3 regions of the Enterobacter sp. MG-EB028 genome follow, and region 2 is predicted to be linked to each of the others. Evidence: riboswitches for the same ligand, from Rfam matches in the RefSeq annotation. Region 2 holds a riboswitch; each other region holds the start of a gene.
What was found. A riboswitch is a leader RNA that binds a small molecule or an ion and turns the genes downstream of it on or off. The one in region 2 is predicted to bind thiamine pyrophosphate.
Positions count from the first base shown of each region.

Region 1 (9,660 bases), 2.4 Mb from region 2:
CGTCTGGATTACTTCAACGTGCAGTCCGGCTCCAGCGACATCGCCACCGCCTCGGTCAAACTGGCCTGCGGTGATGAAATTAAAGCGGAAGCGGCAAACGGCAACGGCCCTGTCGACGCTATCTATCAGGCGATCAACCGCGTCACCGAGTACGACGTTGAGTTAGTGAAGTATGACCTGACGGCGAAAGGACATGGTAAAGATGCGCTGGGTCAGGTGGATATCGTCGTCAACTACAACGGCCGCCGTTTCCACGGTGTGGGCCTGGCGACGGATATTGTCGAATCCTCCGCGAAAGCGATGGTGCATGTCCTGAACAACATCTGGCGCGCCGCTGAAGTCGAAAAAGAGTTGCAACGCAAAGCTCAGAATAAAGAGAACAACAAGGAAACCGTGTAATGTCGAAGAATTACCATATTGCTGTGTTGCCGGGTGACGGTATTGGCCCGGAAGTAATGGCACAGGCGCTGAAAGTACTGGAAGCCGTTCGCACGCGTTTTGCGATGAAAATTACCACCAGCCACTACGACGTGGGCGGGATTGCGATTGATAATCACGGAACGCCATTGCCGAAAGCCACCGTTGAAGGCTGCGAAAATGCCGATGCCGTGCTGTTTGGCTCCGTCGGTGGCCCAAAATGGGAACATCTCCCGCCGGCAGAGCAACCAGAGCGCGGCGCGCTGCTGCCGCTGCGTAAACATTTTAAGCTGTTCAGCAACCTGCGTCCGGCGAAGCTGTATCAGGGGCTGGAAGAGTTCTGCCCGCTGCGCGCGGACATCGCGGCCAACGGATTCGACATTCTCTGCGTGCGCGAGCTGACGGGTGGAATCTACTTTGGTCAGCCAAAAGGTCGCGAAGGCAGCGGCCAGCATGAGAAAGCGTTTGATACCGAGGTGTATCACCGTTTCGAAATTGAACGTATCGCCCATATCGCGTTTGAGTCAGCACGTAAGCGCCGCCATAAGGTGACCTCCATTGATAAAGCGAACGTGCTGCAGTCGTCCATTTTATGGCGCGAGATCGTCAGTGAAGTCGCTAAGCAGTACCCGGACGTTGAGCTGTCGCACATGTACATCGACAACGCAACGATGCAGCTGATTAAGGATCCGTCCCAGTTTGACGTGCTGCTCTGCTCCAACCTGTTCGGCGATATCTTGTCTGACGAGTGCGCGATGATCACCGGTTCTATGGGCATGCTGCCATCCGCCAGCCTGAATGAAGAAGGCTTTGGACTGTACGAACCGGCGGGCGGCTCCGCACCGGATATCGCCGGCAAAAACATTGCTAATCCGATTGCGCAGATCCTCTCCCTGGCCCTGCTGCTGCGCTATAGCCTCGATGCAGGCGACGCAGCAACCGCAATTGAAAACGCCATTAACCGGGCGTTAGAAGAAGGCGTCCGTACCGGTGACTTAGCGCGCGGCACGGCAGCAGTCAGTACCGATGAAATGGGCGACATTATTGCCCGCTATGTCGCTGAAGGGGTGTAATCATGGCTAAGACGTTATATGAAAAGTTGTTTGATGCGCACGTTGTTTACGAGGCACCAAACGAAACCCCGCTGCTGTACATTGACCGTCATCTGGTACACGAAGTGACCTCTCCGCAGGCATTTGACGGCCTGCGCGCGCACAAGCGCCCGGTACGTCAGCCGGGTAAAACCTTCGCGACTATGGATCACAACGTCTCCACCCAGACCAAAGACATTAATGCCTCGGGTGAGATGGCGCGTATCCAGATGCAGGAGCTGATCAAGAACTGCAACGAGTTTGGCGTTGAGCTGTATGACCTGAACCATCCGTATCAGGGCATCGTCCACGTGATGGGGCCTGAGCAGGGTATTACCCTGCCGGGCATGACCATCGTCTGCGGCGACTCCCATACCGCAACCCACGGCGCGTTTGGCGCGCTGGCCTTCGGGATCGGCACGTCTGAAGTGGAACACGTTCTGGCGACCCAGACCCTGAAGCAGGGGCGCGCCAAAACCATGAAAATTGAAGTAAAGGGTAAAGCCGCGCCGGGCATTACCGCGAAGGACATCGTGCTGGCCATCATCGGTAAAACCGGCAGCGCGGGCGGTACCGGCCACGTTGTGGAATTTTGCGGCGACGCGATTCAGGCGCTGAGCATGGAAGGTCGTATGACCCTGTGCAACATGGCTATTGAGATGGGCGCAAAAGCTGGCCTGGTCGCGCCGGACGAAACCACCTTCAACTATGTGAAAGGCCGTCTGCATGCGCCGAAGGGTCAGGATTTTGACGACGCGGTGGCGTACTGGAAAACCCTGAAAACCGACGACGGCGCGACCTTCGATACCGTTGTCACGCTGCAGGCGGAAGAGATCGCCCCTCAGGTGACCTGGGGCACCAATCCGGGCCAGGTGATTTCCGTCAACGACAGCATCCCGGACCCGGCGTCCTTCGCCGATCCGGTCGAGCGCGCCAGTGCGGAAAAAGCGCTGGCCTATATGGGACTGAAGCCAGGCGTACCGTTGACCGATGTCGCCATTGATAAAGTCTTTATCGGTTCCTGCACCAACTCACGTATCGAGGATTTACGCGCGGCGGCAGAGATTGCCAAAGGCCGTAAAGTGGCGCCGGGCGTGCAGGCGCTGGTGGTTCCAGGCTCCGGTCCGGTGAAAGCCCAGGCGGAAGCGGAAGGTCTGGATAAGATCTTCATCGAAGCAGGCTTCGAGTGGCGCCTGCCGGGCTGCTCAATGTGTCTGGCGATGAACAACGACCGCCTGAATCCGGGCGAGCGCTGCGCCTCTACCAGCAACCGTAACTTTGAAGGCCGTCAGGGCCGCGGTGGACGCACCCATCTGGTCAGCCCGGCAATGGCCGCCGCCGCGGCAGTTACCGGCCATTTCGCCGATATTCGCAGCCTGAAATAAGGAGACAATCATGGCAGAAAAATTTACCCAACATACGGGCCGTGTTGTCCCGCTGGACGCCGCTAACGTCGATACGGACGCGATCATTCCTAAGCAGTTTTTGCAGAAAGTGACCCGCACCGGTTTTGGCGCACACCTGTTTAACGACTGGCGTTTTCTGGACGACAAAGGCGAAGTGCCGAACCCGGAATTCGTCCTGAACTTCCCGGAATACAAAGGTGCCTCCATTCTGCTGGCGCGGGAAAACTTCGGCTGCGGCTCATCGCGTGAGCATGCGCCATGGGCGTTGACCGACTACGGCTTTAAGGTAGTTATCGCCCCGAGCTTCGCGGATATCTTTTACGGCAACAGCTTCAACAATCAGCTGCTGCCGGTGACGCTGAGCGACGAGCAGGTCGATGAATTGTTCGCGCTGGTTAAGGCGAACCCGGGCATGGCGTTTGAGGTGGATCTGGAAGGGGAAGTGGTGAAAGCCGGGGATAAGACCTACAGCTTCAGCATCGATGCCTTCCGTCGCCACTGCATGCTGAACGGTCTGGACAGCATTGGCCTGACGCTCCAGCACGAGGACGCCATCTCCGCGTACGAGAAAAAACAGCCTGCGTTTATGGGCTAAAAGCAGTGGCCCGCTGCACGCGGGCCATTGCTTCCCTCCGATACCTGTCAGACAATCGTTTCATTTCGTGAAGCCACCTCCCGGAATCAAACATCCTTGACCCGGCAGGTCAGCCCAAGCGTAACCACCGAAATCGCCGCAATCACCCAGTAAACCGAGGCATGGCCATAGCTTTGCGCCAGCGCCCCCTGAATCACCCCCGCCAGAATAACGCCCGTCGAAATGCTGTTGGTAAAAAGCGTGGTCGCAGAGCCTGCGCGTCCGGGCATAAGATCCTGGAACCAGAGCATGCCGATCCCGGCAACGATGCCAATAAACACAGCGTTAAACAGCTGCAGCGCAAGCAGCGCTTCACGCGAATGGAAAAGGATCAGTCCCGCGTAAAACAGCACCCCGGCCGCCACGGCGACGATCATCATCCGACGCTTTCCGAAGCGCTTCACGTAATACCCCGCCAGAATCATCGCTGGAATTTCCAGCCCGGCAGCTGTGCCCATTAAGATCCCGGCAAGCTTGTCCGGCAGGCCCAGATCGCTGCTGATCCACAGCGGCATATCAATGATGTACATGGTGTTGCAGGTCCACATCAGCGTGGAGGCAATAAACAGCATGCGGACGTTTTTATCCTGCCAGCCGCTCACCTGCGTGATGGGCTTATCCGTCGTCTGCTCAATCCGAGCGACGGACGGCAGCGCAAAGGCAATCAGCGCCAGGCTAATAATAAAAATGCCTGCCGCGATAGAAAACATGACCGTGAAGCCATAGTTCAGCGCCAGCATGAAGGCCAGCGGCGGGCCGATGACCCATGCAAGAGAGAGCTGCGCACGCATCACCGAGCTGAACATCACCACCTCCCGCGCCGAGCTGTCGGCGTATTCACGGGCCAGCGCGAACAGCTGCGGCATGGCGGTATTGGCAAGAGAGGCCAGCAGCACGCCGCAGGTAATGAGCGTCAGGTAGTGCCGGTTAAAGGCAAAAAGCAGCGCGTTGCCCACGGCCATCGCGCAGCAAAAGAGGATCAGCCTGCGGCGATCGCCCTGGCTGTCCGATCGTTTCGCCAGTCCCAGGCTAACGAGGATCCCGGCAATGGCGTTAACGGTATAAAACAGGCCAACCCAAAACGGCTGTGCGCCCACCTCGCGGCTGAGGAACAGGCTCAGCGTCGGCGCCTGTAGGGCCCCCGCCACGCCCATCATAAAGGCCACCAGCATAAAAGCGGCATATACGCCATTCAGGCGGCGCCCCATCGTCATCAACCACAGCATGCGCAAGTCCTTGTGAAAGCGAATCGAAATTGGGTGAAAGAATAAACGAAAAAAGCCAGCAAAAACATTTTGCTGGCGGGTGATAAACACCAATACTCAGTCACACATGATCGAGGCGAGTTAGCGGGAAGAGGTCGGTTTCGTAACGTCCCACTGCATCAGTTCTTCCAATATTTTCAGCCGTTGCTCTGCACACTGGCGGGCCAGCCAGGACGATCCTTTTGTCGCTGAAAAGTACTGCTGATAAAACTGACGTGCGGTAGACCTCTTCATAATTTACCTCCTCACTTCATCGGAAAGCATTATTGGCCTAATATAGGGATTAATAAATTGCTGATTTTTTGTCAGGAGTTCCTCTTTTATGCCATCCGGTCGACTGCAACAACAATTTATCCGCCTGTGGCAGTGCTGCGAGGGTCAATCGCAGGAGACCACGCTTAACGAGCTGGCAGAACTCCTCAACTGCTCTCGCCGCCATATGCGCACGTTGCTCAACACCATGCAGCAGCAGGGCTGGCTAAGCTGGGAGGCCGAGGCCGGACGCGGTAAGCGCTCACGCTTGACCTTCCTCTATACCGGTCTGGCGCTGCAACAACAGCGGGCGGAGGATCTGCTGGAGCAGGATCGCATCGATCAGCTGGTCCAGCTGGTGGGCGACAAGGCCGCCGTGCGCCAGATGCTGGTCTCGCATCTGGGGCGCAGCTTTCGTCAGGGCCGCCACATTATGCGGGTGCTCTACTATCGGCCAATGAAAAACCTGTTGCCCGGCACGGCGTTGCGTCGTTCTGAAACCCATATGGCCCGGCAGATATTCAGCGGCCTGACGAAAATAAATGAGGAAAACGGGGAACTGGAAGCGGACATCGCGCACCACTGGCAGCAGCTTTCCCCCCTGCACTGGCGTTTCTTTTTACGCCCGGGCATTCACTTCCACCACGGACGCGAGCTGGAGATGAGTGACGTCATCGCCTCTCTGGAACGCGCCCGCACGCTTCCGCTCTATTCGCACGTCTCGCGGATCCACTCCCCCACGGCCTGGACGCTGGACATTGAATTGTCGCAGCCGGACAGATGGCTGCCGTGGCTGCTGGGCTATGTGCCCTCAATGATCCTGCCCGGCGAATGGCGATCGCTGAACAATTTTGCCAGCCTGCCGATTGGCACGGGCCCCTACTCCGTGACGCGCAATACCAACAACCAGCTCAAGATCCGCGCCTTTGATGACTATTTTGGCTATCGGGCGCTGATCGACGAAGTGAACGTCTGGGTATTACCGGATCTCAACGAAGAGCTGAGCGCAGGCCTGACGCTGGAAGGCCCCACAACAAGCGAAAAGGCGTTCGAAAGTCGCCTGGAGGAGGGCTGTTACTACCTGCTCTTTGACAGCCGCAGCCACCGCGGAGCAAACCACGACGTCCGCACGTGGATCAGCCATGTTCTGGCCCCGGCTAACCTGATTTATCACGCAGAGGAGCAATACCAGACCTGGTGGTTCCCGGCATATGGCCTGCTTCCGCGCTGGCACCATGCTCAGCCGGTGCGCAGTGGAAAACCTGCCGGGCTGGAGACCATCACCCTCAGCTACTATCGCGATCACATTGAGCACCGTTTTATCGCGAAGATTATGAGCAAGCTGCTGGCGGCCGAAGGCGTGACGCTGGCGATACAGGAAGTCGATTATGATGAATGGCACCGCGGGGATGTCGTCAGCGATATCTGGCTCAATAGCGCCAACTTCACGCTGCCGCTTGATTTCTCGCTCTTTTCTCACCTGTATGAAGTGCCCCTCATTCAGCACTGTATCAACCGGGACTGGCAGCAGGACGCCGCGAAATGGCGGGCAGGCGAAATGGATCTGGCCGCATGGTGTCAGGAGCTGCTGGCCGGGCAGACGATCGTACCGTTGATCCACCACTGGCTGCTGATCCAGGGACAGCGCAGCATGCGCGGCCTGCGGATGAACACCCTGGGCTGGTTTGATTTTAAATCCGCCTGGTTTGCGCCGCCGGAACCATAACGCTTTCGTAATATTCACCAAATCATTACAATAGCGCCGTTCTCAACGGGGTGCTGCATCACAGATGTGCGCTGAGATAATACCCGTCGAACCTGATCCGGATAACGCCGGCGAAGGGATTTGAGGCTGTCGCTCAAAATCCTTTGCCACTCAACTCTGAGGTGCAAAGTGTTAAAAAAAGTTTTCCCCCTGCTGGCGCTGTTTGCGCTGCCTGCTTTCGCGAAACCCGTCCTGACGGTCTACACCTACGACTCCTTCTCCGCCGACTGGGGCCCTGGCCCGGTGGTAAAAAAAGCCTTTGAAGCCGACTGCAACTGCGAGCTGAAGTTCGTGGCGCTGGAAGATGGCGTGTCGCTGCTCAACCGTCTGCGCATGGAAGGGAAAAACAGCAAGGCCGACGTGGTGCTCGGGCTGGATAACAACCTGCTGGAAGCCGCGACGCAAACCAAACTGTTTGCCAAAAGCGGCGTGGCGGCAGATGCCGTCAACGTGCCGGGCGGCTGGAAAAACGACACCTTTGTGCCGTTCGATTACGGCTATTTTGCTTTTGTTTACGACAAAAATAAGCTGAAAAACCCGCCGAAAAGCTTGAAAGAGCTGGTGGAAAGTGACCAGAAGTGGCGCGTGATCTATGAAGATCCGCGTACCAGCACGCCGGGTCTGGGCCTGATGCTGTGGATGCAGAAAGTCTATGGAGATAAAGCGCCGGAAGCGTGGCAGAAACTGGCCGCCAAAACCGTCACCGTGACCAAGGGCTGGAGCGAAGCCTACGGCCTGTTCCTGAAAGGGGAAAGCGACCTGGTGCTGAGCTACACCACCTCTCCGGCCTACCACATCATCGCCGAGAAGAAAGACAACTACGCCGCCGCGAATTTTGCTGAAGGGCACTATCTGCAGGTGGAAGTGGCAGCGCGTACCGCCGCCAGCAAACAGCCGGAGCTGGCCGAGAAGTTCCTGAAGTTCATGGTTTCACCGGCGTTCCAGAATGCGATTCCCGCAGGCAACTGGATGTATCCGGTCACCAGCGTTGCGCTGCCCGCAGGTTTCGAGCAGTTGACCAAACCAACAACCTCGCTGGAATTTACGCCGCAGCAGGTCGCCGCGCAGCGTGCAGCATGGGTAAGTGAATGGCAACGCGCCGTCAGCCGTTAATTCCCGGCTGGTTAATCCCCGGCCTGCTCGCCGCCATGCTGATGGTGGTGGTCAGCCTGGGGGCATTCCTTGCGTTGTGGTTTAATGCGCCAGAGAGCGATCTGCTCGCGCTCTGGCACGACAGCTATCTCTGGCACGTTATCCGGTTCTCTTTCTGGCAGGCGTTTCTTTCTGCGCTGCTGTCAGCGATCCCGGCCATTTTCCTCGCGCGAGCGCTGTACCGCCGGCGTTTTCCCGGCAGGCAGGCTCTGCTGCGCCTGTGCGCCATGACGCTGATCCTGCCAGTTCTGGTGGCCGTTTTTGGCATTCTGAGCGTCTACGGTCGTCAGGGCTGGCTGGCTTCGCTCTTTGCATCTTTGGGGCTGGAGTGGACCTTTTCCCCTTACGGGCTGAAAGGCATTCTGCTGGCGCACATTTTCTTCAATATGCCGATGGCGACGCGCCTCTTTTTACAGGCGCTGGAAAACATTCCCGGCGAACAGCGCCAGATTGCGGCTCAGCTCGGCATGCGCGGCTGGTCGTTCTTCCGCTTTGTCGAATGGCCGTGGCTGCGACGTCAGATTGCCCCGGTGGCCGCGCTAATCTTTATGCTCTGCTTCGCCAGCTTTGCCACCGTGCTTTCGCTCGGCGGTGGGCCGCAGGCCACCACCATTGAGCTGGCGATTTATCAGGCCTTAAGTTACGACTACGATCCGGGCCGCGCCGCGCTGCTGGCGATGGTGCAGATGGCGTGCTGTCTGGTGCTGGTGCTGCTGAGCCAGCGACTGAGTAAAGCCATTCCCGCTGGCAGTAATCAAATAACCGGCTGGCGCGACCCGCAGGACAGCCTGCACAGCCGCGTCGCCGATTTTATCCTGATTACGCTGGCGCTCATGCTGCTGCTGCCGCCGCTGCTGGCCGTTATCGTTGACGGACTGAACCTCAATCTCACGTCCGTCCTGCAGCAGCCCGTGCTCTGGGAAGCAACGTGGACCTCGCTGCGCATCGCGCTGGCTGCCGGGCTGGTCTGTGTACTTCTGACCATGATGCTGCTCTGGAGCAGCCGTGAACTCTACGCGCGTCATGCTCGTAAAACCGGACAGGCGCTGGAGCTGACGGGCATGCTGATTCTGGCGATGCCGGGCATCGTGCTGGCGACGGGCTTCTTTTTACTGTTCAATAGCACCATCGGCCTGCCGGAAAGCGCCGACGGCATCGTCATTTTTACCAACGCCTTAATGGCCATCCCTTACGCGCTTAAGGTGCTGGAAAACCCGATGCGCGACGTCAACAGCCGTTACGGTTTACTGTGCCAGTCGCTGGGCATGCAGGGCTGGCAGCGACTGAAGGTGGTCGAACTCCGCGCGCTAAAACGGCCGCTCGCCCAGGCGCTGGCGTTTGCTTGCGTGCTGTCGATTGGCGATTTTGGCGTGGTAGCCCTCTTTGGCAACGAAGATTTCCGCACGCTGCCGTTCTGGCTCTATCAGCAAATCGGCTCTTATCGCAGTCATGATGGCGCGGTCACAGCACTGTTACTGCTGCTGCTGTGCTTTGCCTTATTTACCGTTATCGAAAAACTTCCGGGGCGCGATGTTAACACTGACTGATGTAACCTGGCTTTACCAGCATCTGCCGATGCGCTTCACGCTCTCCGTGCGCCAGGGGGAGATGATCGCCGTACTTGGCCCAAGCGGCGCGGGAAAAAGCACGCTGCTTAATTTGATTGCGGGTTTTCTTC
Region 1 covers NZ_CP195079.1:774,031-783,690, reverse strand. The annotation lists gene leuA (2-isopropylmalate synthase) at 1-399, shown strand, start outside; gene leuB (3-isopropylmalate dehydrogenase) at 399-1,490, shown strand; gene leuC (3-isopropylmalate dehydratase large subunit) at 1,493-2,893, shown strand; gene leuD (3-isopropylmalate dehydratase small subunit) at 2,904-3,509, shown strand; gene ACR42C_RS03610 (sugar efflux transporter) at 3,596-4,774, opposite strand; gene sgrT (glucose uptake inhibitor SgrT) at 4,895-5,047, opposite strand; gene sgrR (HTH-type transcriptional regulator SgrR) at 5,136-6,791, shown strand; TPP riboswitch at 6,828-6,928, shown strand; gene thiB (thiamine ABC transporter substrate binding subunit) at 6,960-7,943, shown strand; gene thiP (thiamine/thiamine pyrophosphate ABC transporter permease ThiP) at 7,919-9,529, shown strand; gene thiQ (thiamine ABC transporter ATP-binding protein ThiQ) at 9,513-9,660, shown strand, end outside.
Region 1: linked by a shared signal. The riboswitch ahead of thiB (thiamine ABC transporter substrate binding subunit) and the one ahead of thiM (hydroxyethylthiazole kinase) in region 2 are both predicted to bind thiamine pyrophosphate.

Region 2 (9,660 bases):
ATTCATTGATTTTGTGGTAATTAATTATCATTACAAAGTGAGTGTGTGTAGCATTTTACATGCTTAACCCTAGAAAATTATTTTTCTGGGAAAAACCCGAAGTTAGATGAGGCTGAACCTTACTTGATAATTATTCTCAATCCATCATTCGAATGTGATTTATTCACATCAATGCCGGGCGGTAGCCACCGCCCTAAACCCTTTTTGTGTTTTCGCCACAAGTAAGAGCCTGAAGAGGCGGACGCCTCGAAAGGGGAGGTTATGGGGTTAGGGCGTGGAAGTTATCCACAGGAAAAGCGCGTTACGCACAGGCAGATCAGTTTTACAGTTTACTATGTGGAATTGCTCCCGGATGGGCAGGGAAGAGCCACAGTTATAGGGCGTTTACAGCGTCGGGGAGGCGGACACCCTGGAAGGGTACAGGTCTAATCTGTTGCGTGTATGTTAAAAAGGTGCATGTAACGGTCATTATGTTAAATGGTTGTCTAAAAGTTGACCAAGTTGGACCTTTCACCACTTCCATTTATGCAATATTCACACGGGCGCTCTGTAACGCTCTGTAAGCCTCGCAATGGGTTAGCTATGGGATAGTATAGAAAGAGGAGAGAAGACGCCACAGCGGCGCGTAAAGAGAGCCACACCAGGCCCCTCGCCTGGATATTTGGGAATAATAAACATTCTCATCTATGGATCTGGTTACCCTGCCTGGCTACTGTATCCAAACTCCCAGATATTTTCCCACCTAACTGGAAGGAATCCGCCCCTATTTTATGGTCGTGTATAGGTCAGGCTGAGGGAGGCTCGCCAGTGTACACCCCCTGGATTTGGTGATCTGTTAAGTTATTGATTTTGATCGATTTTAGATCAATCATCCGTTGGCGGGAATACCCCCACCCAGACGGATGGCACACAATGAATAACGATAAGTCAAACCACCCTAAACACTTCCAATACTTGGGCCGCATGGTCACTGTTTACCCTACACACACCATTATTGATGGTATAAAGATCAGCCGTTCCCGTCTTTCCTTTGCATTCCAATTGGAATTGGCAAAAGCACTTCGACTGCATGAAGAAAGCGTATGCAGAAAATAGATTCCATTTAAATCATCACGATTGAAATTATTTTCTTAAGCCGCCTTATGGGCGGTTTTTTTTGTGCCCGCCATTTATGTGTGGGACACAACGTGAGACACAAACTGGGACACAGAGGATTTTTTAGGGTTGAGTCTTTGGCTTTCCGCTGGCATTATCCAGAACAGGGATTAACGGGACGTTAATCGCAAGTCTTTGATTTTTATTTATTTGACTCGGGGTGCCCTTCTTTGTGAAGGCTGAGAAATACCCGTATTACCTGATCTGGATAATGCCAGCGTAGGGAAGTCAGATGCCTTCCCGGTCATCGCTTCTTCACGCAAGGCAGGAGCGAACCCATGCAGCCTGACCTGCTCGATTTACACGTTTTAAACCACTTCCGCACCCGTTGTCCGCTTACCCATTGTATGACCAACGATGTCGTACAGACCTTTACGGCCAACGTTTTGCTGGCACTTGGCGCATCCCCTGTAATGGTGGTTGAGGCCGAAGAGGCTGAACAGTTCGCCGCCGTCGCTGACGCGCTGCTGGTTAACGTCGGGACGCTGACTGCGCCGCGCGCGCAGGCGATGCGTCGGGCAATAGAAAGCGCCGTAGCGGCAGGCAAGCCCTGGACGCTGGATCCGGTTGCCGTGGGCGCACTGACGTTCCGCACCCGTTTTTGCCATCAAATCCTTGCCCTGCAACCGGCCGCCATTCGCGGCAACGCTTCAGAAATCCTGGCTCTGGCGGGAATGAGCGCGGGCGGGCGCGGCGTCGATACAACCGACACCGCGGCCAGCGCGCTACCTGCCGCTCAGGCGCTGGCCCGGCAAACCAATGCCATCGTAGTGGTCACCGGTGAGGTGGATTACATCACTGATGGGCAACGCACCCGCACGGTTACGGGAGGTGATCCGCTGATGACCCGCGTGGTGGGAACCGGATGCGCGCTTTCTGCCGTCGTAGCGGCCAGCTGTTCGCTGCCGGGGGACAGGCTGGATAACGTTGCCGCCGCTTGCGGATGGATGAAGCGAGCCGGAACGGCAGCCGTTACGCGCTCGCGCGGGCCAGGCAGTTTTGCCGCCGCGTTCCTGGATGAACTCTACACGCTGGAGGAGCAGGCATGAAGCGGATTAACGCCCTGACCATAGCCGGCACCGATCCCAGCGGCGGCGCGGGCATCCAGGCCGATCTGAAAACCTTCTCGGCCCTTGGCGCGTACGGTTGCTCAGTGATTACCGCGCTGGTGGCACAAAACACGCGCGGCGTACAGTCGGTCTACCGCATCGAGCCGGATTTTGTTGCCGCGCAGCTGGATTCGGTATTCAGCGATGTGCGTATTGATACCACCAAGATCGGCATGCTGGCCGAAACGGACATTGTGGAAGCGGTGGCCGAACGGCTTAAGCGCTATCAGGTGCAAAACGTGGTGCTGGATACCGTCATGCTGGCAAAAAGCGGCGATCCGCTGCTCTCCGCCTCCGCCGTCGAGACGTTGCGCAATAAGCTGCTGCCGCAGGTAGCGCTCATCACGCCCAATCTTCCGGAAGCTGCCGCGCTGCTGGGCGCGCCGCACGCGCAAACTGAACGGGAAATGAAAGAGCAGGGCAATGCGCTGCTGGCGATGGGCTGCGGGGCGGTGCTGATGAAGGGCGGGCATCTGGATGATGCTGAAAGCCCGGACTGGCTTTTTACCCGTGACGGCGAAATGCGGTTTACCGCCCCGCGCGTGCAGACCAAAAACACCCACGGCACAGGGTGCACCCTCTCAGCCGCGCTGGCGGCGCTGCGCCCGCGGCATGACGGCTGGGCCGATACGGTACGCGAAGCGAAAACCTGGCTTTCGGCGGCGCTGGCAAAAGCCGATACTCTGGAAGTCGGTCACGGTATTGGGCCGGTTCATCATTTTCATGCGTGGTGGTAACCCAGTATACTGGCAGGAAACACCACGCCTGAGAAAACAGAGATGGAACAAGCGCATACCCGGTTAATCGCTCAACTGACTGAACGGATCGCCGCGCCTGACAACACGCCGCTGTACCTGAAATTTGCCGAAACGGTAAAAAACGCGGTGCGCAGCGGGGTGCTGGAGCACGGGAACATTTTGCCCGGCGAGCGCGATCTGAGCCAGTTAACCGGCGTGTCGCGGATCACCGTGCGCAAAGCGATGCAGGCGCTGGAAGCCGAGGGGGTTGTGACGCGTGCCCGGGGTTACGGCACGCAAATTAACAACATCTTCGAATACTCGCTCAAGGAAGCGCGCGGTTTCTCTCAGCAGGTGGTGCTGCGCGGTAAAACGCCAAACACGCTGTGGGTCAATAAACGCGTGGTGAAATGCCCGGAAGAGGTGGCGGGCCACCTGTCGCTGGAGCCGAACAGCGACGTCTTTTTGCTGAAGCGTATTCGCTATGTGGATGACGATGCGGTGTCGATTGAAGAGTCCTGGGTACCGGTCGGGCTCATTCCCGATCCGGATGCGATAGGAATTTCGCTGTACGACTACTTCCGCAGTCAGAATATCTTCCCGCAGCGCACCCGTTCTCGGGTCAGCGCCCGCATGCCGGACAGCGAGTTTCAGGCGCACATTAAGATGGACGAAAAAATACCGGTGCTGGTGATCAAGCAGGTTGCGCTTGACCAGCAGCACCGGCCGATTGAGTACAGCATCAGCTACTGTCGCAGCGATCTATACGTCTTTGTGTGCGAGGAGTAATTCCTCACGCGTGGGCGCGCAATCCCCGCCGCGGTGGCTGACCACCCAGGACGCCACGGCATTCCCCAGCAGAACGGCGTCTGCCAGTGACCATCCCGCCGCCAGCCCGGCAAGCGTGCCGCCCGCGTGGCTGTCGCCTGCACCAATGGTGTCCACCACCGTGGCGGGAAACGCCGGAACAACGCCCGAGACGGCACCGTCATACCATGTAGCACCATCTTTATCGTGGCGCACAATCAGCGCGGCGCCGAAGCGCTGCTGCCACACCTCACCCAGGTGTTCAGCCTCCACACCCAGCCTTTCAGCAGCGAGCTCCGCTTCCTGACGATTAAGCGACACGATCGGTTTACAGGCCATAATCCGCGTCATCAGCGCGTCGGGAATATCCGCGATGCGCGGGCCAAAATCGATAAGTGCCGTCACGTCCTGCAGCCCTTCGAGCCAGCCCGTCAGCAGCTCGCCGCACGGCGAGGCCAACTGGTAGCCGGAGAGATAAACCAGACTGTTTTGCGGAACGTATAGCTCGTCAAGCCAGCGCTGCTGCCACTGGTTCTCGACGCCGCTAAAGGACATAAAGGTGCGCTCGCCGTCAGGCTCAACCAACGCCAGACACCAGCCGTTGTCGCCGGTTTCAGCCTCCACGGCGCTGCGCAGATCCTGCTTCGCCATCGCGTTGCGGATAATATCCGCCCACACGCCGTGGCCGACGGGAAGGGCGTTTTGCGCCGCAATGCCGAGCCGTTTCAGGGCGATGGCGATATTCAGCGCGCAGCCGCCAATATTTACCCCCTGCTGTTTAAGCTCGATATCACACCCGCGCCAGGGCAGGGCGTAGGCGTCGGCGATGACGTCAATTACCGCCGCGCCCAGCACCGTCACCGGGCGGGTGGCGTGCAGGGTGTCGAGACGTTGGGCAAATGAATTCATACGCCCTCCCTTTGCTCCCTGAAGTGCAGCAGCTTCTCGCTGTAGTGACCAAAATCGAGCTGGTTAACGGCGTCGAGCTCGGCCTTCAGCGCCGGGTCAATCGCCTGAACGCCGTGGAGCGCGCCGCAGATGGCTGTCGCCATCGCGCCGATGGTGTCGGTATCTCCGCCCAGATTGGCGCATAAAATCGCGCAGCGGTTCGGGTCGGTTCCCGCCAGTTCCACCATCGCAATGGCCGCCGGAACGGACTCTATGGTGCTGGTTCCTGCGCCAGTGAGCTGATAAATCTGCTCGCTGGCGGAGTCGATCCCATTGGCTTCCCGTACGGTCTTAAGCGCCAGCTCAATGCGCGCCGCCAGCGACGCGCTGAAGGTGGTGGTTTTTACCTCCTGCGCATAGCGAGCGATCCCCGGCAGCGCATCGACGATGTTCTGCCAGCGCTCTCCGTCGATGGCGCGGGAAACCGCCCAGGCAATCACCACCGCACCGGCGATGGCAAGATCCGATTTATGCGTTGGGCTGGAGGCCAGCGCCACCTGCCCCACAAAGTGTTCCAGCCGCGTCGCCGGGAGAAGGCAGCCCAGCGGGGAGGCGCGCATCGCCGCCCCGTTAGTCACGCCGTTGTTGTCCAGCTCGCTGACCGGCTTACCGTCCCGGATCGCGTTAAGCGCGATTTTCGAGGTCGGGCCAAGCACGTTCTTATTAAACGCGTCGAAGTCGAGCGCCCAGTTCAGGATATGCTTGCCGATAACGTCCGCGTTAATCTCGCCGTCGCACTCGATGATCGCATCCGCCAGGCACAGCGCCATCGAGGTATCGTCGGTGAACTCTGCCTGCCTGAAATAGCAGGCCGCGTTATTCTCTGCCGGGCCGGGTAAAAAGCGGTCGATCCAGCCGAAGTGCGCTTTGACGCGCTTTCTCGGCCACAGCTCCGACGGCATGCCCATCGCATCCCCTAATGCCTGCCCGTAAAGGGCACCGAGAACACGTTCTTGTTTCATTTAACTTCCCCTTGTGTCAGCGCGGTATCGCCATCAACCACCTCAATTGCGGTGATCTCTTTATCCGATTCGCGGAAAAACAGCATAAACAGCACGGCAATCACGGCAATCATGATTGCACCAAATGTCCACATTCCGGCCCAGTTGAAGGTCAGCCCATTCACCGGCTCTTTGTAGGCGAACATTTTTTCCATCATTACGCCGCCCAGGCGGTATCCCAGCAGGCTACCAAAGCCCTGGCAGCACAGCGTAATCAGGCCCTGCGCGGCGGTTCGCATATGCGCCGGCGCCTTTTTGTCCACGTAGATATACGCGGTGACGTAATAGAAGTCGTAGCTCACGCCGTGCAGCAGAATACCGAGGAACAGCAGGGCGTAGGTGAAGTACTGCTCCGCACCGCCGTAGACGAAGAACCCGTAGCGGATGGCGGCGGTAATCAGGCCCAGCAGTAAGACCTTCTTAATACCAAAGCGTTTGGTAAAGAACGGCAGGGCAAGCATAAAGAAGATTTCGGAGAACTGGCCGAGCGTCATCCAACCGGTGGCGTTTTTCATGCCCACTTCGGTGAGATAGCCGTTGGCGAAGATGTAGTAGAAAGCCAGCGGCATGGCGAACAGGAACGAGCAGAAGAAGAACACCAGGAAGTTTTTGTCGCGCAGCAGGATCAGCGCATCCAGCCCCAGCATGACTTTGAAATCCAGCTTGCCGGTACTTTTCGGCGGTGTGTTCGGCAGGAACAGGGCAAAGACGCCGAGCAGGGCGGAGCTGGCCGCCGTCATCAGCAGCGGGATATTGGTGTCGGAAATATCGTTGTAGCCCAGCATTTGCGGCAGAAACCCGCACGCCAGCCCCGAGGCGATCCAGCCGATGGTGCCCATCACGCGGATGCGCGGGAAGTCGGCCTCAACGTCATCCACGTTCGCGAAGGCGATACTGTTGGTCAGCGCGATGGTCGGCATATAGGTCAGGGAGTAAACCAGCAGCAGCGGGAAGAAGGTGCTGAACTGGGTTTGCTGCGCGGCGAAGTACATCAGGATCGCGCCGGCAAACATCAGCACCGACAGCACCTTCTGCGCGGCGAAGAAGCGGTCCGTCAGCGAGCCGACCAGGATCGGGGAGAGTATCGCGGCAATCGCGGTACAGGCGTAAGACCAGCCGATTTCCCCGGCGGTAAACCCGCTTTTGCTCAGCCACAGCCACAATGGCACAAACCACGCGCCCCAGATAAACCATTCAACAAACATCATGAATGACAGTTGGACTTTCGTTTTCATTTTTTAATCCTGCATGTCAGAGAGGGTATGCCTTTAACATACCACTCAATAATACCTTTTAAATACCTTTGTGGCGATTGTTTGATCAATGTAACAGTTTTGTTGTACACGAATCGAGCCAGCAGATTGTGCTGAAAAAAAATGCAAATGGTGGAAAATCTGTTAAGTCGGTACCAGGCTTAGTCTGCCCATAAAAAATGGGACTGGATAAACACACACCGACACGATGTCGGACTTACGGGAGTATCACATGACTGATATTGCGCAGTTGCTTGGCAAAGACGCCGACAGCCTTTTACAGCATCGTTGTATGACCATTCCAGCCGACCAGCTTTACCTGCCTGGTCACGACTACGTTGATCGCGTGATGGTTGATAACAACCGTCCGCCTGCGGTTCTGAGAAACATGCAGACGCTCTATAACACCGGGCGGCTCGGCGGCACCGGGTATCTCTCTATTCTGCCGGTGGACCAGGGCGTTGAGCATTCGGCAGGGGCCTCCTTTGCGGCGAACCCGCTCTACTTCGATCCAAAGAACATTGTTGAGCTGGCGATTGAAGCGGGCTGTAACTGCGTGGCGTCCACCTACGGCGTGCTGGCTTCAGTGTCGCGTCGCTATGCCCACCGTATTCCGTTCCTCGTGAAGCTGAACCATAACGAAACCCTCAGCTACCCCACCGAATATGATCAGACCCTCTACGCCAGCGTCGAGCAGGCGTTCAACATGGGGGCGGTGGCCGTTGGGGCGACGATTTACTTCGGCTCTGAACAGTCCCGCCGCCAGATTGAAGAGATCTCCGCAGCGTTTGAGCGCGCGCACGAGCTGGGCATGGTCACCGTGCTGTGGGCATATCTGCGTAACTCGGCGTTTAAAAAAGACGGGGTGGATTACCACGTGTCGGCTGACCTGACCGGGCAGGCGAACCACCTGGCGGCGACCATCGGCGCAGATATCGTGAAGCAGAAAATGGCCGAGAACAACGGCGGCTATAAGGCGGTGAACTTTGGCTACACCGACGATCGCGTTTACAGCAAGCTGACCAGCGATAACCCGATCGACCTGGTCCGCTACCAGCTGGCGAACTGCTACATGGGCCGTGCGGGGCTGATTAACTCCGGCGGCGCGGCGGGCGGTGATACCGACCTGTCAGACGCGGTGCGTACGGCGGTGATCAACAAACGCGCGGGCGGCATGGGGCTGATCCTTGGCCGTAAGGCGTTTAAGAAATCGATGGCCGACGGCGTGAAGCTGATCAATGCGGTTCAGGACGTCTATCTGGATAGCAAAGTCACGATTGCCTGACGCCTCCATCTCCCTCTCCCTGTGGGCTGAGTGATCCACACAAATTAATGCGAGCAGTGAACAATCCCCTCGCCCCTTTGGGGAGAGGGTTAGGGTGAGGGGGAACATACGGCTCCGGTGGTCATTCCGTTCACTTTATGTTCCTTGCTACTCTGTAAGGACATGGCCGGTGAACGTGCCAGGGCGGCTCAGTCGCCACCGCCCTGGCGACCCGGGCTCCCGGCGGTAAATCGCCGCTTCGCGGTGCCCTCAGCTTATTCCTTCAGGCTATCGGGTCGGGCATGAGCCTGCATCCCTGCAGGCCACGCCCTCTCGGCGCATCCGTGCGCCTCGCCCCGGCCTTACGGAAACGCTTCGGCGATTTACAGCCGGACCAGGGCGTCGCTGAAAGCCTTTAATCGTTCTGAAACAACATTATTGCTTCTGCTTAAAAATTACTGGGGATCCCTCAGCCCTGTGGGAGAGGGTTGGGGTGAGGGCATCATCGCGCACCGTGTAAAACATCAGCGCAAAAGCACACAGTCCGGCGGCAGCCGACACTGCAGCGCGCCGGGCAGCACCTCAATGCGGAACTGCGTCCCGCTCAGCGGCTCTCCGTCGAGGTTAAAGGTCATCCCGTGCGGAGCATTCACCTCAAACCACGCCGATTTCCCGGCGATGATATTCGGGCTCTCTTCCGGCTGCGTCAGCGTGGTAAACAGCGCGGGCAGCAGGCCGTCGCCGGTGAAAATACGCAGCTGTAGTTGACCGTCATTGATTAGCGCCTCCGGACAGAGCTGCTGCCCGCCGCCTGCCTGGCGGCCATTGCCAATCCCAATCACCAGCGCGTCACCCTGCCACTGAAAATCCTCGCCGCGAATTTCGCAGCGGTCCGGCTTAAGGGTGTCCATGCGCATCAGGCCGTGGATCAGGTATGATACGCCGCCCAGCGCCGCCTTCAGTTTTTCCGGCGTTTCGCTGGTGATGCGCGTGCCGAACCCGCCGGTTGCCATATTGATAAAGCAGGTTTTATCATTCACCTGGGCGATATCCACGGCGATAGCTTTGCCGAGGATCGCCAGCTGGAGCGCCTTTTCTAAATCCTCCGGGATCCCGGCGCTGGTGGCAAAATCATTGGCAGTACCAAGGGGTAAAACGCCCATCACCGGGCGGTCTGCCGGGGGCAGACCAATAAGCGCAGAGGCGATCTCATTGATGGTGCCGTCGCCGCCGCCGGAAATAATGGTGCTGACGCCTAACGCTAAGCCTTCGTCGATGTAGCGTGCCGCGTCGCCTTTTTCCCACGTCACTCTGACGTGGATACGCGCGCCTTCGTCACGCAGGCCAATAATCGCCTGACGCAACAGATCGTTGCCCGCACTTTTG
Region 2 covers NZ_CP195079.1:3,167,731-3,177,390, reverse strand. The annotation lists TPP riboswitch at 1,302-1,398, shown strand; gene thiM (hydroxyethylthiazole kinase) at 1,434-2,204, shown strand; gene thiD (bifunctional hydroxymethylpyrimidine kinase/phosphomethylpyrimidine kinase) at 2,201-3,001, shown strand; gene ACR42C_RS15055 (GntR family transcriptional regulator) at 3,044-3,790, shown strand; gene ACR42C_RS15050 (PfkB family carbohydrate kinase) at 3,764-4,717, opposite strand; gene ACR42C_RS15045 (ADP-ribosylglycohydrolase family protein) at 4,714-5,718, opposite strand; gene ACR42C_RS15040 (nucleoside permease) at 5,715-6,992, opposite strand; gene fbaB (class I fructose-bisphosphate aldolase) at 7,243-8,295, shown strand; gene yegS (lipid kinase YegS) at 8,799-9,660, opposite strand, start outside.

Region 3 (9,660 bases), 2.0 Mb from region 2:
TTGCGTCGGGAAGACGTGACCCAGCGCGATGTAAGAGGGGCGGGCCGTCAGCGCCACGTCGATCTCCATGTCATCGTGTGTTGAAACGCCAAGGCGCAGGCCAGCCTGGCGGATGGCGTTCAAATCGGTGGTTTCCAGGTCCTCCTGACCCAAATGGACACCATACGCCTGGTGCTTAATCGCCAGTCGCCAGTAATCGTTGATAAACAGACGCGCGTCGTAACGGCGTCCCAGCGTGATGGCGGCGACCACATCGGCCTCTACCTCTTCATCGCGCTTATCCTTGATGCGCAGCTGGAGGGTGCGAACGCCGGCCTCAAGCAGGCGTTCGATCCACTCCACGCTGTCCACCACCGGATAGAGCCCTAAACGGAAGGGCACGGAGGGGAAATCAGGCTGGTACATTACGCCTCCTCTTTTTTGAGGTAGATTTCGCCGCCTTTCGTGCGGAAGTTTTCTGACATGTCCGCCATGCCGACTTCAATGGTCTGCGCGGCGGCGTAGTCGCGCACCTCCTGGCTAATTTTCATCGAGCAGAACTTCGGCCCGCACATGGAGCAGAAGTGCGCCACCTTACCCGATTCCTGCGGCAGGGTTTCATCGTGGTAGGCGCGGGCGGTGAAGGGATCGAGCGCCAGGTTAAACTGGTCTTCCCAGCGGAATTCAAAGCGCGCTTTGGACATGGCGTTGTCGCGGATTTGCGCACCCGGGTGGCCTTTCGCCAGATCCGCCGCGTGGGCGGCAATCTTGTAGGTAATCAGCCCCTGCTTCACGTCCTCTTTGTTAGGCAGGCCGAGGTGCTCTTTCGGCGTCACGTAGCAGAGCATGGCGCAGCCGAACCAGCCGATCATTGCCGCCCCAATGCCTGACGTGAAGTGGTCATAGCCCGGCGCAATATCGGTCGTCAATGGCCCCAGGGTGTAGAACGGCGCTTCGTGGCAGTGTTCCAGCTCCTCGGTCATGTTGCGGCGGATCATCTGCATCGGCACGTGGCCCGGGCCTTCAATCATTACCTGCACGTCATACTCCCAGGCGATTTTGGTCAGTTCGCCCAGCGTGTGCAGCTCGGCAAACTGCGCTTCGTCGTTGGCGTCGCGAATTGAGCCCGGACGCAGGCCGTCGCCCAGCGACAGCGAGACGTCATAGGCGGCGCAGATTTCGCAGATCTCGCGGAAGTGCTCGTAGAGGAAGTTTTCCTGATGATGGGACAGGCACCACTTCGCCATAATGGAACCGCCGCGCGAGACGATGCCGGTCAGACGCTTCGCCGTCATCGGCACATAGCGCAGCAGCACGCCTGCGTGAATGGTGAAGTAGTCCACACCCTGTTCCGCCTGCTCCAGCAGCGTGTCGCGGAACGCTTCCCAGGTGAGGTTTTCGGCGATGCCGTTGACCTTCTCCAGCGCCTGATAAATCGGGACGGTACCGATCGGCACCGGGCTGTTACGCAGGATCCATTCGCGGGTTTCGTGGATGTAGCGGCCAGTAGAAAGATCCATTACCGTATCCGCGCCCCAGCGCGTTGACCAGACCAGCTTTTCCACCTCTTCTTCGATGGATGACGTCACCGCCGAGTTGCCGATGTTGGCATTGACCTTCACCAGGAAATTGCGGCCAATAATCATCGGCTCGGATTCCGGATGGTTAATGTTGGCGGGGATAATGGCGCGGCCGGCGGCCACTTCGTCACGCACAAACTCCGGGGTGATGTTTTCCGGCAGGCGAGCGCCAAAGCCTTCGCCCGGATGCTGGTGGCGTAGCACTTCGCTGCGGATGCGCTCGCGACCCATGTTTTCACGGATGGCGATGAACTCCATCTCCGGCGTGACGATCCCTTGGCGCGCGTAGTGCAACTGGGTCACGCATTTGCCCGCTCTGGCGCGTTTTGGCGTCAGCAGGCCGGTAAAGCGCAGCTCGTCCAGACCGTCGTCGGCCAGACGTTCTTTGGTATACGCAGAGCTGCGCACGCTCAGCTCTTCGCAGTCGTTACGCGCGTCAATCCACGGCTGGCGTAGCTTTGCCAGGCCCTGTTGGACGTTGATGGCAACATCAGGATCGCCGTACGGGCCTGAGGTGTCATACACCGGCACGGCTTCGTTGTCTTCGTACTGCGGGTTCTCTTTGCTGCCGCCAATAAGCGTCGGGCTAAGCTGGATTTCACGCATCGGCACGCGGATATCGGCCTGCGAGCCGGTGATGTAGATACGTTTCGAGTTTGGGAAGGCGGTCCCTTCCAGGGTATCGATGAAGCGTTGGGCGTGTTCGCGCTGTTCGCGACGGGTCAATTTAGCGATAGACATAGCTCATTCCAAAAGTGAAGGACATGGCTTGTCAGACGACGGATGAAGCAAGAGAAGATCGCCCAGGGGCGATTCAACAGCAGTGTAACTCTTGTTCCCTTCGCAGGTATTAGCCTGATCAGGTTCCGCGGATCCCGAATTAACGGTCTCAGCCCGCGCGTTCAGGCGCTGGGCACTCCGACAAGAAAAATCCCCCTCCGTAGAGGGGCGAATGGTTGTAAATTACTCGTTAACGATTAAGAACTCAAGCCGGGCGCACGACGTTATCTTCGTGGCTGACGTCCAGGCCGTTATCCAGGGCGAGGGCGATCAGCTTATCTTCCAGCGTGAATCGCTCTTCCAGCGCTTCGCCAAGGTCGGAAAGCGCCTGCTGGAACTCAAGATAATTATCGTGATCGATGGCATTCTCGAGCGTGGAATCGTAGTAATCCATAATCTGCTGGGTATTGGCTTCCAGTAGTGGACAAAGTTTGCTGGCCGCTAAACAGGGATTTGTGCCTTCCATTTCGCGGATAATACGTTCATAAATGTTGAAATGGCCGTCGGAAAGGTAGTCGACCAGGCTCTGACAAAAATCATCCAGCGCTTTTTCGTTCAGCCGCATAAAGGATTCTTTGCCAGGCTTAAGACCGACCAGATTGTAATACGCCACGAGGAGATGCTTGCGTACATGTAGCCAGCGATCCACCAGTGTGTTACTTCCTCCAACGCGCTCCGTCAGGCTTTCTAGCTGGTTTAACATGGTCGACTCCGCAAAGTTTAGAATGGGATCTACTTATCCAAAATGTAACCACAATGCTAACAACATGTCAGTGAAGCGAAGGTAGTGCAATAGATATGGATCGTATTATTGAAAAATCAGATCTGGGTTGGTGGATCGTCAGTCACGAACAGAGGTTGTGGCTGCCCGGTGGAGAAATACCCTACGGTGCGGCAGAAACGTTCGATCTCGTGGGCCTGCCTGCGCTCAGGATCGGCGAGTGGCAGGGTGAGCCCGTATGGTTGATCCAACAAGCGCGTCGTCAGGATATGGGATCCGTTCGCCAGGTGCTTGATCTGGATGCGGGACTGTTCCAGCTCGCGGGGCGGGGCGTGCAGCTGGCGGAGTTCTATCGCTCGCACAAATACTGCGGCTATTGCGGGCATACCATGCACCCAAGCAAAACCGAGTGGGCGCTGCTCTGCGGCCACTGCCGTGAACGTTATTATCCGCAGATCGCACCGTGCATCATCGTCGCCATCCGGCGCGACGATTCCATCCTGCTGGCGCAGCATACCCGCCATCGCAACGGCATTCATACCGTCCTCGCCGGGTTCGTCGAGGTGGGCGAAACGCTGGAGCAGGCGGTAGCGCGCGAGGTGATGGAAGAGAGCGGAATCAAGGTGAAAAACCTGCGCTACGTCACCTCGCAGCCGTGGCCGTTCCCGATGTCGCTGATGACGGCGTTTATGGCTGAATATGACAGCGGCGAGATCGTTATCGACCAGAAAGAGCTGCTGGAGGCAAACTGGTATCGTTATGACGATCTGCCTCTTTTACCCCCACCGGGTACGGTGGCGCGTCGGCTGATAGAAGATACCGTGGCGATGTGTCGGGCCGAGTATGAGTAGTGTTACACTGAGGCCATGACGCTTAAGGAACTGCAAAAATGACCGAACTGAAGAACGATCGTTATCTGCGTGCGCTGCTGCGCCAGCCCGTTGATGTCACCCCGGTGTGGATGATGCGCCAGGCGGGACGCTATCTGCCAGAGTACAAAGCCACGCGCGCGCAGGCGGGTGATTTTATGTCGCTGTGCAAAAATGCCGAGCTGGCCTGTGAAGTAACGCTCCAGCCGCTGCGCCGCTTCCCGCTGGATGCCGCCATTCTCTTTTCGGACATTCTCACCATTCCGGACGCCATGGGCCTTGGGCTCTATTTTGAAACCGGCGAAGGCCCGCGCTTCACCTCCCCAATCAAAAGCAAAGCCGACGTGGATAAGCTGCCGATCCCCGATCCGGAAGACGAGCTGGGCTACGTGATGAACGCCGTACGTACCATTCGCCGTGAGCTGAAAGGTGAAGTGCCGCTGATTGGCTTCTCCGGCAGCCCGTGGACGCTGGCGACCTATATGGTTGAAGGGGGCAGCAGCAAAGCCTTCACCATGATTAAAAAGATGATGTACGCCGAGCCGCTGGCCCTGCATGCGCTGCTCGACAAGCTGGCGAAGAGCGTCACCCTCTATCTGAACGCGCAGATTAAAGCGGGCGCGCAGTCGGTGATGATTTTCGATACCTGGGGCGGCGTGCTGACCGGGCGCGATTATCAGCAGTTCTCCCTGTACTACATGCACAAAATCGTCGACGGCCTGCTGCGTGAAAACGAAGGCCGCCGCGTGCCGGTGACGCTGTTCACCAAAGGTGGCGGCCAGTGGCTGGAAGCGATGGCTGCAACCGGCTGCGACGCGCTGGGCCTCGACTGGACCACCGATATCGCCGAAGCGCGCCGTCGCGTGGGCGACAAAGTGGCGCTGCAGGGCAATATGGATCCGTCCATGCTCTATGCGCCGCCAGCCCGCATTGAAGAAGAAGTGTCGACTATACTGTCTGGTTTCGGCCAGGGTGAAGGCCACGTGTTTAACCTCGGCCACGGCATCCATCAGGATGTGCCGCCAGAACACGCAGGCGTATTTGTGGAGGCGGTGCATAGGCTTTCAGCCCAGTATCACAAGTAAGGAGAGGTTATGGATCTCGCGTCGCTACGCGCTCAGCAAATCGAACTGGCTTCATCGGTGATCCGTGAGGATCGTCTGGATAAGGATCCTCCGCAGTACATTGGTGGAGCGGACGTCGGGTTCGAGCAGGGTGGGGAAGTGACGCGAGCGGCGATGGTCGTACTGAAATACCCTTCGCTTGAGCTGGTGGAGTACAAGGTGGCACGTATCGCGACCACCATGCCGTACATTCCGGGTTTCCTCTCCTTTCGCGAATATCCCGCGCTGCTGGCAGCGTGGGAACAGCTCTCGCAAAAACCTGACCTGCTGTTTGTCGATGGACACGGTATTTCCCACCCGCGCCGCTTAGGCGTTGCCAGCCACTTTGGGCTGCTGGTGGATGTGCCGACCATCGGCGTTGCCAAGAAGCGCCTGTGTGGGGCGTTTGAGCCGCTCTCCCCAGAGCCTGGCGCGCTGGCGCCGCTCATCCATAAAGGCGAGCAGCTGGCGTGGGTCTGGCGCAGCAAGGCGCGCTGTAACCCGCTGTTCATCGCCACCGGGCACCGGGTCAGTATGGACAGCGCCCTGGCGTGGGTTCAGCGCTGCATGAAGGGCTACCGTTTACCTGAGCCGACGCGCTGGGCGGACGCCGTTGCCTCCTCGCGTCCGGCTTTTGTTCGTTGGCAGGAAATTCAGCCGTGATTCAGGTAAACTGCGGCTAATTTTCGATTCGAGACATCATCATGCTACAAAACCCGATTCATCTGCGCCTTGAGAAGCTGGAAAGCTGGCAGCACGTGACGTTTATGGCTTGCCTGTGCGAGCGCATGTATCCCAACTACGCCGCGTTCTGTAAGCAAACGGAGTTTGGCGAAGGCCAGATTTATCGCCGCATCCTGGATTTAATCTGGGAGACGCTGACGGTGAAAGACGCGAAGGTGAACTTCGACTCTCAGCTGGAAAAGCTGGAAGAGGCGATCCCGGTTGCGGATGATTTTGACCTGTACGGAGTTTATCCGGCGATTGATGCCTGCGTCGCGTTAAGCGAGCTGCTCCACTCTCGTCTGAGCGGTGAAACGCTGGAGCACGCTATCGAAGTCAGTAAGGCCTCGATTACCACCGTCGCCATGCTGGAGATGACCCAGGCAGGTCGTGAAATGACCGACGAAGAGCTGCGTGCCAATCCGGCCGTAGAGCAAGAATGGGACATCCAGTGGGAAATTTTCCGCCTGCTGGCAGAGTGTGAAGAACGCGATATTGAGCTGATCAAAGGTCTGCGAGCGGACTTACGTGAGGCCGGTGAGAGCAATATTGGTATAATTTTTAACCAATGAGACAACAAAACGTGATTTAACGCCTGTTTTGTCGCTCCTCGACTCTTCCCTTCTGCCCCCCGTCTGGTCTACATTTGGGGGGCGAAAAAAAGTGGCTATCGGTGCGTGTATGCAGGAGAGTGCTTTTTTGGCATTTTCGTCGCACTCGATGCTTAGCAAGCGATAAACACATTGAAAGGATAACTTATGAACAAGACTCAACTGATTGATGTAATTGCGGACAAGGCTGATCTGTCTAAAGTGCAGGCTAAAGCTGCTCTGGAATCTACCCTGGCTGCTATTACTGAGTCTCTGAAAGAAGGCGATGCTGTACAACTGGTTGGTTTCGGTACCTTCAAAGTGAACCACCGCGCTGAGCGTACTGGCCGCAACCCGCAGACCGGTAAAGAAATCAAAATCGCCGCAGCTAACGTGCCGGCATTTGTTTCTGGTAAAGCACTGAAAGACGCTGTTAAGTAAGACGCGTGGCAGTGAACAGTTTTAGCGAAGGGGCGGCAACGCCCCTTTTGTCTTTCTGGCGTGGAACGCTCGCGCTGGCAGGCGTGCTGTTGCTGTCAGCCTGTAGCCACGATTCCTCCCTCCCTCCGTTTACCGCCAGCGGTTACGCGGACAACCAGGGGGCGGTCAGGATCTGGCGCAAAGATTCCGGTGGCGAAGTGCATCTGCTTTCTGCCTTCAGCCCGTGGCATAGCGGCAATACGTCGACTGCGGAATATCGCTGGCAGGGAGATGACCTGTCGCTGATTGAACTGAACGTCTACAGCAAAACCCCCGAACACGTGAAAGTGCGTTTTGATGACCATGGCGAGCTGAGCTTTATGCAGCGTGAAGTCGGCGGTCAAAAACAGCAGCTTTCCAGCGATCAAATCGCCCTCTACCGTTACCGTGCCGAACAAATCCGCCAGACAAGCGACGCGCTGCGTCTGGGACGCGTTGTGCTGCGCCAGGGGCGCTGGCATACCGATGGGACGGTGACCACCTGCGAAGGGCAGACGGTGAAGCCTGAGCTCGAATCCTGGGCGACCGAACATATTCAACGCCGTCAGCGTCATTCATCAATGGAGGTGAGTGTGGCGTGGCTGGAAGCGCCGGAAGGCTCTCAGCTGCTGCTGGTGGCGAACGAAGACTTCTGCACCTGGCAGCCGACAGAGAAAAGTTTTTGATTTAAGTTCCCTCTCCCTTGAGGGAGAGGGTTAGGGTGAGGGTGTGAAATTACTCGCCCTGCTCACGCGCAATCGCGCGATAACCGATATCCTGGCGGCTGAAGCTGCCGTCCCAGTGAATATCCGCCATCAGCGCATAAGCGCGCTTCTGCGCTTCTGCCACGGTATGGCCCAGCGCGGTGGCGCACAGCACGCGGCCACCGTTGGTGAGGACGCGATCGTCGTCAGCCAGCTTCGTCCCGGCGTGGAACACCTTCGCACCGTCAATTTCTTCCAGCGGCAGGCCGTGGATTTCATCGCCGGTGCTGTAGCTACCCGGATACCCACCCGCAGCAATCACCACGCCCAGAGACGCGCGCTCGTCCCACTCTGAGGTTTTCTCGTCGAGCTTGCCTTCGCAGGCTGCCAGACACAGTTCCACCAGATCGGATTTCATGCGCAGCATGATAGGCTGTGTTTCCGGATCGCCGAAGCGGCAGTTGAATTCAATCACCTTCGGGTTGCCCTGCTTGTCGATCATCAGACCTGCGTAAAGGAAACCAGTGTAGGTATTGCCTTCCGCCGCCATCCCTTTCACGGTAGGCCAGATGATGCGGTCCATGGTGCGCTGGTGCACTTCGTCAGTCACTACCGGAGCAGGGGAGTAGGCGCCCATCCCGCCGGTATTCGGGCCGGTATCGCCGTTGCCCACGCGCTTGTGATCCTGGCTGGTGGCCATCGGCAGAACGTGCTCGCCGTCGACCATCACGATAAAACTCGCCTCTTCACCGTCGAGGAACTCTTCGATCACGATGCGGTGGCCCGCGTCGCCAAAGGCGTTGCCGGCCAGCATATCGTGAACAGCGGCTTCGGCTTCCTCGAGGGTCATCGCGACGATAACACCTTTCCCGGCGGCCAGACCGTCGGCCTTGATGACAATCGGCGCGCCTTTTTCACGTAAGTAGGCCAGGGCTGGCTCTACTTCGGTGAAGTTCTGATATTCCGCCGTCGGGATGTTATGACGCGCGAGGAAATCTTTGGTGAAGGCTTTGGAGCCTTCCAGCTGGGCTGCACCCTCCGTTGGGCCGAAGATTTTCAGACCGGCTGCGCGGAAGGCATCGACGACGCCAATCACCAGCGGCGCTTCCGGGCCTACAATCGTCAGGTCGATTTTCTCGCTCTGGGCAAAGCTCAGCAGCGCCGGGATATCGGTCACGCCGATAGCCACGTTCTGCAGCGCGGGTTCCAGCGCGGTACCGGCGTTACCCGGTGCCACAAAGACGGTATCAACCAGCGGAGACTGCGCCGCTTTCCACGCCAGAGCGTGTTCGCGCCCGCCGTTACCAATCACTAATACTTTCATTTTCAGCTCCGGGAATTAATGGCGGAAGTGGCGCATGTCGGTGAAGATCATCGCGATGCCGTGTTCGTCGGCGGCGGCAATCACTTCGTCGTCGCGGATAGAGCCGCCAGGCTGGATCACGCAGGTGATGCCCACAGCAGCAGCCGCGTCGATACCGTCACGGAACGGGAAGAAGGCGTCAGAAGCCATGGCGGAGCCTTTCACTTCCAGACCTTCATCGCCTGCTTTAATGCCCGCAATTTTCGCGGAGTAAACGCGGCTCATCTGGCCGGCGCCTATCCCGATGGTCATGTTCTCTTTGGCGTAGACAATGGCGTTTGATTTGACGAACTTGGCGACCTTCCAGCAGAACAGCGCGTCACGCAGTTCCTGTTCGCTCGGCTGACGTTTAGTCACCACGCGCAGGTCGGCTTCTGTCACCATCCCCAGATCGCGGTCCTGAACCAGCAGACCGCCGTTCACGCGCTTGAAGTCCAGCCCCGGCACGCGTTCTGCCCACTGGCCGCAAACCAGTACGCGCACGTTCTGTTTCGCCGCGGTGATTTTCAGCGCTTCTTCGGATGCGGACGGCGCGATGATCACTTCAACGAACTGGCGGGAGATGATGGCCTGTGCGGTTTCAGCATCCAGCTCGCGGTTGAAGGCGATAATGCCGCCGAACGCGGAGGTTGGGTCGGTTTTGTACGCGCGATCGTAGGCATCCAGAATAGAGTTGCTCACGGCAACGCCGCATGGGTTCGCATGCTTGACGATAACGCAGGCCGGCTCGCTGAACTCTTTCACGCACTCCAGCGCGGCGTCTGTGTCGGCAATGTTGTTATAGGAGAG
Region 3 covers NZ_CP195079.1:243,233-252,892, forward strand. The annotation lists gene thiE (thiamine phosphate synthase) at 1-405, opposite strand, end outside; gene thiC (phosphomethylpyrimidine synthase ThiC) at 405-2,300, opposite strand; TPP riboswitch at 2,379-2,490, opposite strand; gene ACR42C_RS01075 (Rsd/AlgQ family anti-sigma factor) at 2,545-3,042, opposite strand; gene nudC (NAD(+) diphosphatase) at 3,138-3,911, shown strand; gene hemE (uroporphyrinogen decarboxylase) at 3,950-5,014, shown strand; gene nfi (deoxyribonuclease V) at 5,024-5,695, shown strand; gene ACR42C_RS01095 (YjaG family protein) at 5,737-6,327, shown strand; gene hupA (nucleoid-associated protein HU-alpha) at 6,514-6,786, shown strand; gene ACR42C_RS01105 (DUF1481 domain-containing protein) at 6,798-7,490, shown strand; gene purD (phosphoribosylamine--glycine ligase) at 7,540-8,832, opposite strand; gene purH (bifunctional phosphoribosylaminoimidazolecarboxamide formyltransferase/IMP cyclohydrolase) at 8,848-9,660, opposite strand, start outside.
Region 3: linked by a shared signal. The riboswitch ahead of thiC (phosphomethylpyrimidine synthase ThiC) and the one ahead of thiM (hydroxyethylthiazole kinase) in region 2 are both predicted to bind thiamine pyrophosphate.